Regions from separate parts of the Nonomuraea sp. NPDC004354 genome, predicted to be linked through region 2. Evidence: riboswitches for the same ligand, from Rfam matches in the RefSeq annotation. Region 2 holds a riboswitch; each other region holds the start of a gene.

Region 1 (3,174 bases), on a different contig from region 2:
ATCTACGTGGCCACCCCGCACGCGCAGCATCTGGAGGTGGCCGAGGCGGCCATCGCGGCGGGCAAGGCCGTGCTGTGTGAGAAACCTCTCGCCGCGAGCGTGGCCGACGCCGAGCGGATGGTGAAGCTGGCCAGGCAGGCGGGCGTGTTCCTGATGGAAGCGATGTGGATGCGCTTCAATCCCCTGATCAGGGCGCTGCTGACGGAGGAGAGGTTCGGGGAGCTGCGCTCGGTGCAGGCCTCGTTCGGCTTCGTCCAGCCTTACGCGGCCGAGCACCGGCTCTGGAACCCCGCGCTCGGCGGCGGGGTGCTGCTCGACCTGGGGATCTACCCGTTCGGGCTGGCGCAGCTGCTGCTCGGCGAGCCGGCTGAGACGCATCTCACCGGATCGCTCGGCCCCTCCGGCGTGGACGCCGAGGTGGCGGCGCTGCTCACCTACGCGGGCGGCACCAGGGCGCTGGTCGAAACCTCGCTGCTCAGCCCGCTGGCCAACACCGCGACCGTGGTGGGCACGGGGCTGCGGGCCGACATCGCCGCGCCGTTCTGGGCGCCGCGGCGCATCGTGCTGTCGGGGCCGGGCGTGGATCCGGAGGAGCTCGTCCTGGACCCCGCCATGAACGGCTACGCCGAGGAGGTGCGCGAGGTGCGCGCCGCGCTGGCCGACGGCAGGACGGAGAGCTCGGTCATGCCGCTGGACGAGAGCCTGGCGATGATGCGGATGCTGGAGGACGCCAGGGTCAGGCTAGGCGCTCGGTAGCGCGGGCCGCCGCCTCGGCGTGGCCGGAGCCCGCGGCCGCCCGGAAGTGGGCGCGGGCCCGGTCGGGGCGGCCCTCCCTGCCCTCCAGCAGGCCGAGGTTGAACATGGCGCGCGGCGCGGCCTCCTCGTGGCCGGTTTCGATGGCCCTGGCGTACCAGCGCCGGGCCGCGTCGGTGTTGCCGCAGCAGTCCTCCAGGACGCCGAGGTTGAACATCGCCCTGGGCGTGCCGGCCCTGCCGTACCAGTGGCGGGCCGCGTCGAGGTGGCCGCTCTCGTCCTCGATCAGCGCGAGGTTGAAGGCCGCCCGCTGGACGGCGGCCGGATGGCCCGATGCGATCGCCAGGAGATACCATCGCCGGGCTTCGTCCGGACGGTGTCCGTCTTCCCGCAGCCCCCTGTTGAACAGGTCCTGTGGCGACATGACCTGACCGTAAATGATCGCCGGACCTTTATCAATTTGTAAGCTACTTGCCTCGTGTATTACCTTAGGCTCACTCAAGGCATAAACCGGGCATTCCGGACATTGCCTGTCATTGCAATCATCACAGGTTCGCCTGTGACCGCTGAATCCGCACCATGCGGAACCGGGGACCCACTTCCTCTGGGGTGAATCGGCACACCGTGCCGTAGGGCAGCTTCGCGTCCGAACCCGTCAGCTAACCCGGTAAGCGGCAGGAAGCTAGCAAGGAGTTCCCCTTCCCATGGCAAAGCCCAGCCGTAGCCGTGCCCCGAAGCTCACCTACGCGCATGCCGCGCTCGGCGCCGTCGTCATCGCCGGCTCGTTCGTTCCCACCGCCGCCCAGGCCGAGAAGCTCCCGCTGTCCGAGAGCCAGCGGGTAGCCGTCCTCGCCAAGGCGCCCAAGGAGGAGGCCGGCAAGCCCGCCGCCGCCAGGCCGGAGGCCAAGGTCATCCCCTCCGCCACCGTCGTTCTCACCGAGGCCAAGAAGCAGGTCGGCGTCAAGGAGAACTCCGCGGGCGGCGGAACCAAGTTCCAGAACTGGTACGTCGGATCGCAGCGCGCCAGGGAGACGGTCGTCAGGGACGGCGGCGACGTCAGCGCGTACGCCAACGCCCCGTGGTGCGCGATGTTCGTCTCGTGGGTCGGTGAGATGACCGGCGCCCGCACGCAGGTCGGCTGGGACGCCTACACGGTGACCCACGCCAAGTGGTTCAAGGCCAACAAGCGCTGGGGCACCGCGCCCAAGCCCGGCGCCGTCGTCTTCTTCGCCTGGGACGGCAGCAAGAGCCTCGACTCCATCGACCACGTCGGCTTCGTCGAGAAGGACAACGGCGACGGCACGATCAGCACGATCGAGGGCAACACCGGCAACGGCGCCGTCGAGCAGCGTGTCCGTCCGAAGTCGCAGGTCGTCGGCTACGGCTACCCCAGCTACGGCGGCTGACGCTTCCCCTTCCCCCGCATTCCCCCCGGCCCTGTCGCCAGGACGGCCACGCGCCGCTCCGGTGACGGGGGCCACCCACGGGCTCGGGCCGGTCCCCTCGGACCGGCCACCCCGTTCCCCCCGCAGTACGTTCCCCCGCAGAACGTTCCCCCGGGCCGCGACGGCGCCGTCTCAGCGCGCGTGCCCTCCGGCCACCCGCAGGACCCTCGTCCATCCCCCTGTCTGCACCGATCAGCCGGGGAACCGCAGGTAAGCAGCCGGCACGGCGTCGGTGAGCCACACCCCGTTGGCGCTGACGACGAACTCGTGCCCGGCCGCGTGCATCGCCCGCGCGTCGACGACCAGCACCACCGGGACGCCGCGCCGGGAGCCGACCCGCACCGCCGTCTGCCTGTCGGCCGACAGATGGACGTGCCTCCTGGTCATCGGCAGCAGGCCCGAGCGCCTGATGGCGGCCAGGTTGCGCCCGACGGTGCCGTGGTAGAGGACGTGCGGCGGCTCCACCGGCGCCAGTCCCAGGTCGACGGGCACGGAGTGGCCCTGGCTCGCCCTGATGCGGTCGCCGTTGATCGCGTAGCGCCGCTTGTCGTTGTCGGCCACCACCGTGTCGAGCTCATCCCTGGTGATGGGGAAGCCGTGCCTGGCCGCGGCCGCCAGCAGCTCGTCGATCGGCACCCAGCCGTGCTCGTCCAGCGTGATCCCGATGGCGGCGGGGTCGTGGCGCAGGTGCCTGGCCAGGTACTTGGAGATCCGCACGGTCCTGTCGGTCATGCGGGCATTGTGCCGACCGCCCGCCGTACCCGGCAAAGGGGGTACGGCGGGCGGGGCCGCGCTCAGCCGCCGCAGGCGGCGAAGACGAACGTGTCCTTGAGCATCGAGTAGCTGTCGCGGACCCTGGTCGCGCCCGAGGTCACGTCGTGCTGCAGGACGGTCATCCTGGTGGCCTTGCCCGTGGGGTACTGGGAGACGTGCAGGGTCACCTGGTTGTCGCCGGTCCAGTCGAGCTTGTGGACCG
Region 2 (3,174 bases):
GCTGAAAAAACGGCGTGAAATTCAGGATAAGAGCGCATTGCGGTCGGCCGGTTGTGGCCTGATCTTCGTGCCGTATGCCGCGCGAGTTCTTCATATAGAAACGATCAAGTCAATAGTCGCCGTCAAGCGCTTCGTGGAATCAACCTTGACGACCTTTCGAGTATGCGTTTACCGTCTGCGGGACGAGCAGCGGTGCTCGAGCCGAGACGTCGCCGAGTTGTGCTGTTGGGGGGAGGGCTCCCGATGGATGTGCTCACCGACGACGGAGTCGTGTTGAGCCAGGACGACCTGGATCTGCTCGCGGAGTTGGCCAAGGGCGTCACGGTCGACCGCGTGGGCAGAACGCTGGAGATCAGCGGCCGCACGGTCCGCCGCCGCCTGCGCGTCATCTGCGACAGGATCGGCGTCGCCACGGCCATCGAGGCCGTGGCCTGGGCCGCGCGCCGGCGACTGATCTAGTCGGCGATCCGTACGGCTCCCGCGAACGGCCTGTTGGCGATCGCGGCGACCCGGACGACGTCACCCGTGCGGGGCGCGTGCACCATCATCCCGCCGCCGATGTAGATGCCCACATGGTGCAGGTCGTTGTAGAAGAAGACCAGGTCGCCGGGGCGTAGCTGCTCGCGCGAGATGTGGGTGCCGGCCGTCCACTGGTCGCCGGTGTAGTGCGGCAGGCTGATGCCCACCTGCTGGTAGGCGGCCATGACCAGGCCCGAGCAGTCGAAGGAACTCGGCCCCTCGGCGCCCCACACGTACGGCTTGAGCTGCTGGGTCAGCGCCCAGCGGGCGGCCTGCGCGGCCTTGCCGCTGCCGATGATGGGCAGGTTGACCCTGCTGGCGCGGGTGCCCGGCCGTCCCGCCTCGCCCAGGGCGCGCCGGAACAGGCTGCTCTCGGTCTTGGCGACCATCGAGGTGATCTTGTCGCGCTTGCTGCCGAGGTCGTTGACGAGTTTCTGGACCTCGGCCAGGCGTGTCTTGGCGGTCGACCTCGCCTTCTCGGCGGCGGCGATGGACTCGGCGAGTTCCTTGACCTCCTGGCCCTGCTGCTGGCCGAGGGCGTAGGAGGTGGCGGCGGCGTCGAGGAAGGAGTCGGGGTCGGCCGCCGAGGTGAAGGCCAGGCCGTCGGCGAGGCCGCCGTACATGTAGGTGCTCTCGGCCACGAGCGTGGCTCGGGCGCGCTTGGCGGCCAGATCGGCCTCGCTGGTGGCCAGGACCTTCTTGGCGGTCTCGGCGGACTTCTTGACGCCCTTGAGCTTCTCGCGCTGCCCGTTGTACTGCTCGGTGAGCGTCTCGATGTCGTTGTGCATCTTCTCGACGCGCTCGGCGAGCTCCTTGAGCGTCGGCTTGGGGTCGGCGGCGGCCGGGCTCAGCGGCATGGCGAGGGCGAGGACGGCCATCGCGGCGCTCACGACGGCGAACCGCTTCCTGGGGGAGCCCGGTTCGTGGGGGCGGGCGTGCTTGCCCGCGGACTTCCCCTCGTGAGTGCGCCTGCGCTTCACCAACCAGCTCCTCTCGTAGCCGCCGACCGGGTTAGCTGACGGGTTCGGGCCGGAGCAGCCCTACCGAGCACGGACTCGGACTCACCCCTGTGGCGGTCGGTGGTCCGCCGGCGGGTCCCCGGCTCCCCGTGGTGGGGGATTAGGCGCGTCACCCACGCCTGGCTGCGTGGGTGACATCGTCGCTGGACACTAGTGCAAGCCAGGTTCGTGCTCAACCAGAACTACGGATCCAGTAGAGGATGCGCAAACAAAGGATCACGGGCGGGTCACGCGAAAGCCTGATCAACCAGGGCATTGCGTGCCCTTTGCCCGGATTGGCAGAGATTTGTCGGGCATGTCGTGCGTCGATGCGGAGCGTGCTCGCCTCGCTACGTGAGGTCATGTGATGGTAGTTAGGGATGGGCCGAAACAAGCTCGGTACGCTGAAGGGCCATGGAGCAGGCCGTCGAGCGCCCAATGCAGGACACCGAGATCGTCGTACGGCGCGCCCGCACGCCGGACGTCAGGTCGATCAAGCGCCTGGTCGACATCTATGCGGGGGCGGGCCGCAAGCTTCTCGAAAAAGCCACGGTCACGCTGTACGAGGACGTCCAGGAGTTCTGGGTCGCCGAGCGCGGCGGCCAGGTGGTCGGCTGTGGCGCGCTCCATGTGCTGTGGGAGGACCTCGCCGAAATTCGCACGGTAGCCGTCGATCCCGCGGCCAAAGGTTCAGGCGTCGGTCACCGTATTGTTACCGCGCTCGTGAGAACAGCTCGCGACCTGGGCCTTCGCCGGGTCTTCTGCCTGACGTTCGAGGTCGACTTCTTCGCCCGACACGGCTTCGTGCCCATCCAGGGAACACCGGTATCACCCGAGGTCTACGCCGAGCTGCTGGCCTCCTACGACGAGGGTGTGGCCGAGTTTCTGGACCTCGAGCACGTCAAGCCCAACACCCTTGGCAACACCAGGATGCTGCTTCATCTGGACGCAGTTGACTACGGCGTTGACCAAGAGGAAAGGTGATTGTTGATACTCATGTCGATACGTTGGGCAACAGCAAGCATGTGTCCTGACATGTGCCACATGCGCCATCGAAGCGAGGTGACACGGTGAGCACCGGACAGCCGCCGTACCCGGACCAACCTGACGACAATTCCGGATACGGTCAGCAGAACGCAGGACGCCCTGGCGAGCAGCCGGATCCTGACGTGACGATCGTCGGCTATCGCCATGAGGGCGGCGGCTACGGTCAGCCGTCACAGGGCCAGCCCGACCAAGGCTACGGCCAGCAGGGCTACGGCCAGCAGCCCGGTTACGGCCAGCAGGGTTACGGCCAGCAGCAGCAGCCCGGCTACGGCCAGCCTTCCTCGGGCCAGCAGGGCTACGGCCAGCAGCAGCCCGGCTATGGACAGCAGGGCTACGGCCAGCCCGCGTCAGGCCAGCAGCCCGGCTACGGCCAGCCCTCCTCGGGCCAGCAGGGCTACGGCCAGCAGCCCCCCGCTTCCGGCCAGCAGCCTTACGGTCAGCAGGGCTACGGCCAGCAGTACGGCCAGCCCGGCTACGGCCAGCCCGGCTACGGCCAGCAGGCCGCCTCGGGCCAGCAGCCCGAGTACGGCCAGCAGGGCTACGGTCAGCAGCAGGCCTCCTCCGGCCAGCAGCCCGAGTACGGGCAGCAGGGCTACGGCCAGCAGCAGGG
Region 3 (3,174 bases), on a different contig from region 2:
CGTCCTGCTGGAGTGGGACGACCACTACCCGAGCGACGCCGCGCTGGCCGGCGAGCTCGACCGCATCCGCACGGCCATGGCCGCGGGCGCCCGCCGCCTGGCGACCTCGTAGGACCGGGCATGGAGGGTCACGGCAGCATGCAGGCGGGGAGCGGGTCGCAGGCGCTGAGGGAGGCCGGGCCGGAGGAGGTGACGGAGGTGTCGGGAGTGTCGGGGGAGCTGTCGCGGGGTGCCGCGGGGCCCGAGCGGTCGCTGGAGGACGTCAGGGCGCGGCTGGGGGAGGCGCAGGCGAGCGTGGTCGCGGCGCTGGTCGCGGGTGGCGCCCCGCCCGCCGGATTCGACCAGGTACGGCTGGCCGTCCAGGCGCGCAGCCTGCTCGCCAAGCGGCGCGGCATCGTGGCGAGGCTGCGCCCCGACGCCGCCGCGGCAGCGGGGGCCGCGCTGGTGGCCGAGTTCGCCGCCTACGCCGCCGCCCGTACCGAGCCCCCGGCCCGCTACCGTGCCGACGCCGACGACTTCGCCGACTGGCTGCGCGCCCGAGGGATCCTCCACGACCCGCCACCGCGCCGCCGCGGGCGCCTGCCGTTCCCCTGGCGCCGCCGCTGAACCGGGGGACACCCCCCACAGTGCGGGTCGGCCACCCTTCGCCTCGCAGCGGCCCGAGCCTCGGTCCTGCCGTTCTTCCTGGGGCCGCGGTGAGTCCCGGGGAGCTCTTGCCGAGGTCGGCCAGACATCCTATGTTTGCCGCGTGATAGTCGACGCCCACCAGCACTTCTGGAACCTGGAGACCGGCGCCTACTCCTGGCCCACTCCCGACCTGCCGGCGATCCACCGCACCTTCGGCCCCGAGGACCTGGCGCCCGAGCTGGCCGCCGCGGGCGTCGACCGGACGGTCGTGGTCCAGGCCGACGACTCCTTCTGGGAGACCGACGCCATGCTGGCCCACGCCGACGCCCACGACTTCATCGCCGGGGTCGTCGGATGGGTGCCCCTCGACCGCCCGGAGGAAGCCGCCCGAGCGCTCGAGCGCTACACCAGACATCCGAAGTTCGTCGGCGTCCGGCACCTCATCCACACCGAGCCCGATCCCGACTGGCTGATCGGGGAAGCGGTGCTCGACGGGCTCGGACTGCTGGCCGAGGCGGGCGTGCCGTTCGACGTGGTCTCGCTGCTGCCCCGGCATCTGGAGCACGTCGTCACGATCGCCGAGCGGCACCCCACGCTCAACCTCGTCATCGACCACCTGTCCAAGCCCAGGATCGCCGCCGGTGAGCTGGAGCCGTGGGCGTCGCTGCTGCGCGCCGCCGCCGCCTGCCCCACCGTGTACGCCAAGGTGTCGGGTCTGGTCACCGAGGCCGACCACGCCCGCTGGACCGTGGCGGACCTGCGGCCCTACGTGGAGCACGCGGTCGAGGTGTTCGGGCCGGACCGGCTGATGTTCGGCAGCGACTGGCCCGTCTCGCTGCTGGCGGCCGACTACCGGACGGTCTTCACGGTGTACGGGGCGCTTCTCGGGGGGATCGACCGCGACAAGGTGCTCGGCGGGAACGCCGCCCGTTTCTACGGCTTGAGCGCGATGTAGCGGCCCGTCGCAGGCCGGAGGTTCGCGGCTATTTGCGTGGTTTATGCTATTTTGCTACTTTTGGGCCGTTGTGCGACGAGCTGTGACATGTTCGTTGCCGTTTCATTGCCCGGACCGCGCGTCATCTCAGGCCAGTCCGCCGGACGCGCGGCCGCCGAATCCGTATCCACGGAGCCGGGGACCCACTTCCCTTGGGGTGAATCGAGCGCCCGCTCAGCGGCGCCCGTAGGGCACTTCCCAGCCCGAACCCGTCAGCTAACCCGGTAGGCGGCATGGAAGCCAAGGAGCAGACCCTTCATGCCCACGCATCTCACCTACCGGCTGGGACGCGCGCTGCTCGGCGCCGTCATCACCGCGGGCGCCGTGACCGCGGTCGCCACCGGTGCGCAGGCCGCCCCCCAGCCCGGCGTCGTGTCGCCGGTCTCCCGGACCCCCGCTCCGGCCGCCGCCGCGGACGCCCCGGCGGTGCTCGGCCGGGCCGCCCACCTGATCGACGCCAGGACCGGCAAGGTCTACTTCAGCAAGAAGGCCGATCGGCGCATGCCGGTGGCCAGCATCACCAAGGTGATGACCGCCTACACCGTGCTGAAGGAGGCCAAGCCCACGGACGTGGTCAAGGTCACCTCCGCTGACGTGCGCTACGCCTCGAAGGGCGGCGCCTCCGTGGCGTACCTGCGCGCCGGCGACCGGCTCACCGTGGAGGAGATGCTCTACGCCCTGATGCTGCCCTCCGGCGCGGACGCCGCCCACGCGCTGGCCCGCTCGTACGGGCCCGGTGTCGACGCCTTCACGGCGAAGATGAACGCCAACGCCCGCGCGCTCGGGATGAAGGACTCGCTGTACGTCAACCCCGACGGGATGCCCGCCAAGGGCGGCGGCTACTCCACCGCGCGCGACCAGGTACGGCTCGCCCAGGCCGCGCTGGACAACAAGACGATCAAGAAGGTCGGCTCCACCCGGTACCGCTCGCTCCCCGAGACGGCGGAGCACGGCGCCTACTCCTGGCGCAACACCAACCGCCTCCTCGGCACGCCGGGCGCCGTCGGCCTGAAGACCGGCTTCACGCGCGCCGCGGGCTACACCCTCGCCTTCGCGGCCGAGCGTGACGGCCATCGGCTGGTCGGCGTGATCCTGGGAGAGTCCAGCTCCAGCCGCCGCTTCGACACCGCCGAGGCGCTTGTCGACTGGGCGGCGACCAGCGGCAGGCTCTGACCGGCGGGGCGCACGCGCCCCCATGGTCCCGCCGCGTCCGACCACCGCCCGCGGCGACGGATGTGGCGAGCGGGCCGGACGGTTCCACCGTGGCGCTGGAGGCGGCAGCGGATCGCCGACAGCTCGCCAGGAATCCGCCTAAGGGGGCCAGCAGTCTCGAAAGGCGGTGATAATTGCCTGTTAGGTCGTGAGTCGACCACTAAGGCACAGCACCGCTGGGGAGGAACTCCGTGGGCCTGCGCGATCTGGTCTACCGGCTGTACGAGCGCCGGTTGGAGGCCAAGCTGTCCGCCGACAGCGGCGACTTCCCCCGCCATGTCGGGGTCATCATCGACGGCAACCGCCGTTGGGCGCGCGCGATGGGCATGCGCGACGTCAGC
Region 4 (3,174 bases), on a different contig from region 2:
GACGGCCGCACCGTCTCGGTGTCGGGCACGCTGTCGGGGCCGCGCCAGATCACCAAGATCGTCGAGGTCAACGGCTACGAGATGGAGATCGAGCCGACCGACCACCTGGCCTTCTTCACCTACACCGACCGGCCCGGCATCGTCGGCGTCGTGGGTCACCTGCTCGGCGAGAAGGGCATCAACATCGCCTCCATGCAGGTGGCGCGGGACGTCAAGGGCGGCAAGGCGCTGATCGCGCTGACCGTCGACTCGGCGATCCCGTCGGACGTGATGGACCAGATCGTGGCGGAGATCGGCGCCGACAGCGGGCGCTCGGTCGACCTGTCCGATTGACGCTTCCCATGGAGAACGCCCTTCCGCCGCTCGGCGGGAGGGCGTTCTTTCTTTCCGCTGTCGTCTCGCATCGTGAGATATTCGGACGTCCAACGAGACAGCCTGGACCGTGCCAGGTACTTTGGTAGGGATGCGCTGGGTACTCGTACTTATTACCTGCCGCGACGGGGCCTGTTAGGGCAGGTCGACTACCCGTCGCGGTGAGCGGCGTTGCGTCGGCCTTAAGTCCCCTTTCGTCCGGTCCGTGATCCGGACCGCACGAGACCAGGCCCGGTCGGATTCGCGACCGGGATCCGACGTCCGATTTCACTCGCGTCCGCGAAACGAGATGAGCCACGTGTACGACATGTATCCATGGAACCGCGCCGACGACCACGAGGAAGAGGCCGCGCAGGCCCTCCAGACCGCCCTGGACCGCAGGGACAACGGCGGTTCCCCCTTCCCCGGCTGAGCGGGACCGCCCCTTTCCCCGCTGGGCGGGACACCACCCTTCCCCCGCTGGGTGGGACCACCCTTTTCCCCTGGGGGCGCCGGCCGGCTTCCCCCGTTGAGCGGGACCACCCGGTGGAGGTCCCCCTGCTCCACCGGGGAGACCCCGGATCCCCCTCCGGGCGCGCGTCAGCCCGGAAACCGCCTCCGGTTCCCGGGCTGACGCGCGCTCCGACGGGTCAGAACGTGGCTCGTAGCCCCACGGGCGCGGACGAGGACTTCGCCTCGACGAGTCGCGCCTGCTGCTTCACGCCCTTGGGGTCGGGCCGTACCGCGCCGACGAACGCCTGGCGCCGCCACGCGCTGAGCTTCTCCTCCTTCACCACGTCACCGCTGTGCGGCGCGTGCACCATGTAGCCGGGCTTGGAGATCATCCCGACGTGGCCCAGTCCGCTGAAGAAGACCAGGTCGCCGGGCTTCAGGTTGTTCCACGTGATCTTCTTGTCGTACGCCTGGTACTGGTCGGCGGCCACGCGAGGAAGCTCGATCCCCGCCTTCTTGTAGGCCTTCATCGTCAGTCCTGAGCAGTCGTAGCCGTTCGGCCCGGTGCCGCCCCAGACGTACGGCGTGCCCCGCTTGGCCATCGCGAAGTCGAGCGCGATCTGCCATGCGGGCTTGGGTGCCTTCTCGAGCTGGGCCTTCTTGATGTCCGCTCCGGTGAGGGTCACCGTACGAGCGGGGTCGTCCTGGACGGGCCGGTCGGTGCCGGGTTCGGCCGTGACCGGCTGCTTCAGGACCGGGGTGGGGGCGGCCGACGCGGGGGAGGCGGCGGCGATACCTGTGGCGAGGAGGCCGCCGACGACGGCAGCCGTGATGATGCGAGACAGGGGAATGTCCTTCCACGGGGCCGACCGGGTTAGCTGACGGGCTCGGGCGTGGAAGCCGCCCTACGGCATGGGGGTGCCGATTCGCCCCAGGGGGAATGGGTCCCCGGCTCCGTGCGAACGTCGCACCGGATTAGGCTGGCCGAGACTCTAACGAAAGGGTCAAAAGACCGCAAACACGACAAAACGCCGTGTCCGGACAATGAGATCAGGTGTTCGCCAGCCGAGACGACCCGGTAAGGTACCGGCCATGGAGTCGCGCAACATTCGTCTGGCCGTCATCCCCGGTGACGGGATCGGCACCGAGGTCGTCGCCGAGGGGCTCAAGGTCCTGGAGGCGGTCGGCGCCAAGATCGAGACCACCCACTACGATCTGGGCGCCACTCGCTACAACGCCACCGGCGAAACCCTGACCGACGAGACCCTGCAGGAGCTGCGCGGCTACGACGCCATCCTGCTCGGCGCGATCGGCGACCCCAGCGTCCCGCCGGGCGTCCTCGAGCGCGACCTGCTGCTGCGGCTCCGCTTCGAGCTCGACCACTACGTCAACCTGCGTCCGGTGAAGCTCTTCCCCGGCGTGACCACCCCGCTGGCCGACACCCGCCCCGAAGACATCGACATGATCGTCGTGCGCGAGGGCACCGAGAGCCTCTACGCGGGCGCCGGCGGCGTGCTGCGTCGCGGCACCCCGCACGAGATCGCCACCCAGGAGTCGCTCAACACCGCCTTCGGCGTCGAGCGCGTGGTCCGCTACGCCTTCGCCAAGGCCGCCGAGCGCCCCCGCAAGAAGCTCACGCTGGTCCACAAGACCAACGTGCTGACCTACGCCGGCGACCTGTGGATGCGCACCGTCAACCGGGTGGCCGCCGAGTTCCCCCAGGTCACGACCGACTACCAGCACATCGACGCGGCCTCGATGTTCTTCGTCAGCCAGCCCGAGCGCTTCGACGTGATCGTCACCGACAACCTCTTCGGCGACATCATCACCGACATCGGCGCCGCCATCGCCGGCGGCATCGGGCTGGCCGCCAGCGGCAACATCAACCCCGACCGGACCGCGCCCAGCATGTTCGAGCCGGTCCACGGCAGCGCGCCCGACATCGCCGGCCAGGGCAAGGCCGACCCCACCGCCACGATCCTGTCGGTGGCCATGATGCTCGACCACCTCGGCCTGACCGAGGAGGCGGCCCGCGTCGAGCAGGCCGTCGCCGACGACATCGTGGAGCGCCTCACCGGACGGGCCGGCCGTACGACGCACGAGATCGGTGACGACATCACCGCACGAGTAGCCGGCGGCGCCTGACCGCCTGCCACTCCAGCACCATAGGCGGCCTGGCGCCCTTCGGCCGGGTCCATACTGTCCGGGATCCGGCGAGCGCGTAGCCGCCTGGATACCACAATCAGCGCCTGGCGGCTCGCGAGAACGCCAGGCGTTTGCTGTAAGTTCCCGTTACCCGGTTCATCGCAAAATGGACTCAGGGCAAATCTCGCGGAAAGAGAAGGATTTCTGTCATGACCACCGCTCAGA

The links. Region 2 has a riboswitch for cyclic di-AMP ahead of ACWENQ_RS09240 (NlpC/P60 family protein). Riboswitches for the same ligand answer to the same signal wherever they lie in the genome.
Region 1: linked by a shared signal. The riboswitch ahead of ACWENQ_RS42700 (CHAP domain-containing protein) and the one ahead of ACWENQ_RS09240 (NlpC/P60 family protein) in region 2 are both predicted to bind cyclic di-AMP.
Region 3: linked by a shared signal. The riboswitch ahead of ACWENQ_RS21560 (D-alanyl-D-alanine carboxypeptidase family protein) and the one ahead of ACWENQ_RS09240 (NlpC/P60 family protein) in region 2 are both predicted to bind cyclic di-AMP.
Region 4: linked by a shared signal. The riboswitch ahead of ACWENQ_RS00470 (C40 family peptidase) and the one ahead of ACWENQ_RS09240 (NlpC/P60 family protein) in region 2 are both predicted to bind cyclic di-AMP.

Annotation. Positions count from the first base shown of each region.
Region 1 covers NZ_JBSGDV010000029.1:58,772-61,945, forward strand. The annotation lists gene ACWENQ_RS42690 (Gfo/Idh/MocA family protein) at 1-756, shown strand, start outside; gene ACWENQ_RS42695 (SEL1-like repeat protein) at 737-1,177, opposite strand; cyclic di-AMP (ydaO/yuaA leader) riboswitch at 1,308-1,442, shown strand; gene ACWENQ_RS42700 (CHAP domain-containing protein) at 1,458-2,159, shown strand; gene ACWENQ_RS42705 (RNA 2'-phosphotransferase) at 2,391-2,930, opposite strand; gene ACWENQ_RS42710 (WD40 repeat domain-containing protein) at 2,993-3,174, opposite strand, start outside.
Region 2 covers NZ_JBSGDV010000002.1:707,278-710,451, forward strand. The annotation lists gene ACWENQ_RS09230 (winged helix-turn-helix transcriptional regulator) at 1-18, shown strand, start outside; gene ACWENQ_RS09235 (LuxR C-terminal-related transcriptional regulator) at 244-459, shown strand; gene ACWENQ_RS09240 (NlpC/P60 family protein) at 456-1,499, opposite strand; cyclic di-AMP (ydaO/yuaA leader) riboswitch at 1,505-1,655, opposite strand; gene ACWENQ_RS09245 (amino-acid N-acetyltransferase) at 1,932-2,501, shown strand; gene ACWENQ_RS09250 (RDD family protein) at 2,588-3,174, shown strand, end outside.
Region 3 covers NZ_JBSGDV010000007.1:105,849-109,022, forward strand. The annotation lists gene ACWENQ_RS21545 (DUF692 domain-containing protein) at 1-112, shown strand, start outside; gene ACWENQ_RS21550 (hypothetical protein) at 121-606, shown strand; gene ACWENQ_RS21555 (amidohydrolase family protein) at 749-1,582, shown strand; cyclic di-AMP (ydaO/yuaA leader) riboswitch at 1,725-1,867, shown strand; gene ACWENQ_RS21560 (D-alanyl-D-alanine carboxypeptidase family protein) at 1,880-2,794, shown strand; gene ACWENQ_RS21565 (isoprenyl transferase) at 3,025-3,174, shown strand, end outside.
Region 4 covers NZ_JBSGDV010000001.1:118,785-121,958, forward strand. The annotation lists gene serA (phosphoglycerate dehydrogenase) at 1-333, shown strand, start outside; gene ACWENQ_RS00465 (hypothetical protein) at 662-784, shown strand; gene ACWENQ_RS00470 (C40 family peptidase) at 1,002-1,490, opposite strand; cyclic di-AMP (ydaO/yuaA leader) riboswitch at 1,653-1,796, opposite strand; gene ACWENQ_RS00475 (3-isopropylmalate dehydrogenase) at 1,897-2,949, shown strand; gene ACWENQ_RS00480 (branched-chain amino acid aminotransferase) at 3,159-3,174, shown strand, end outside.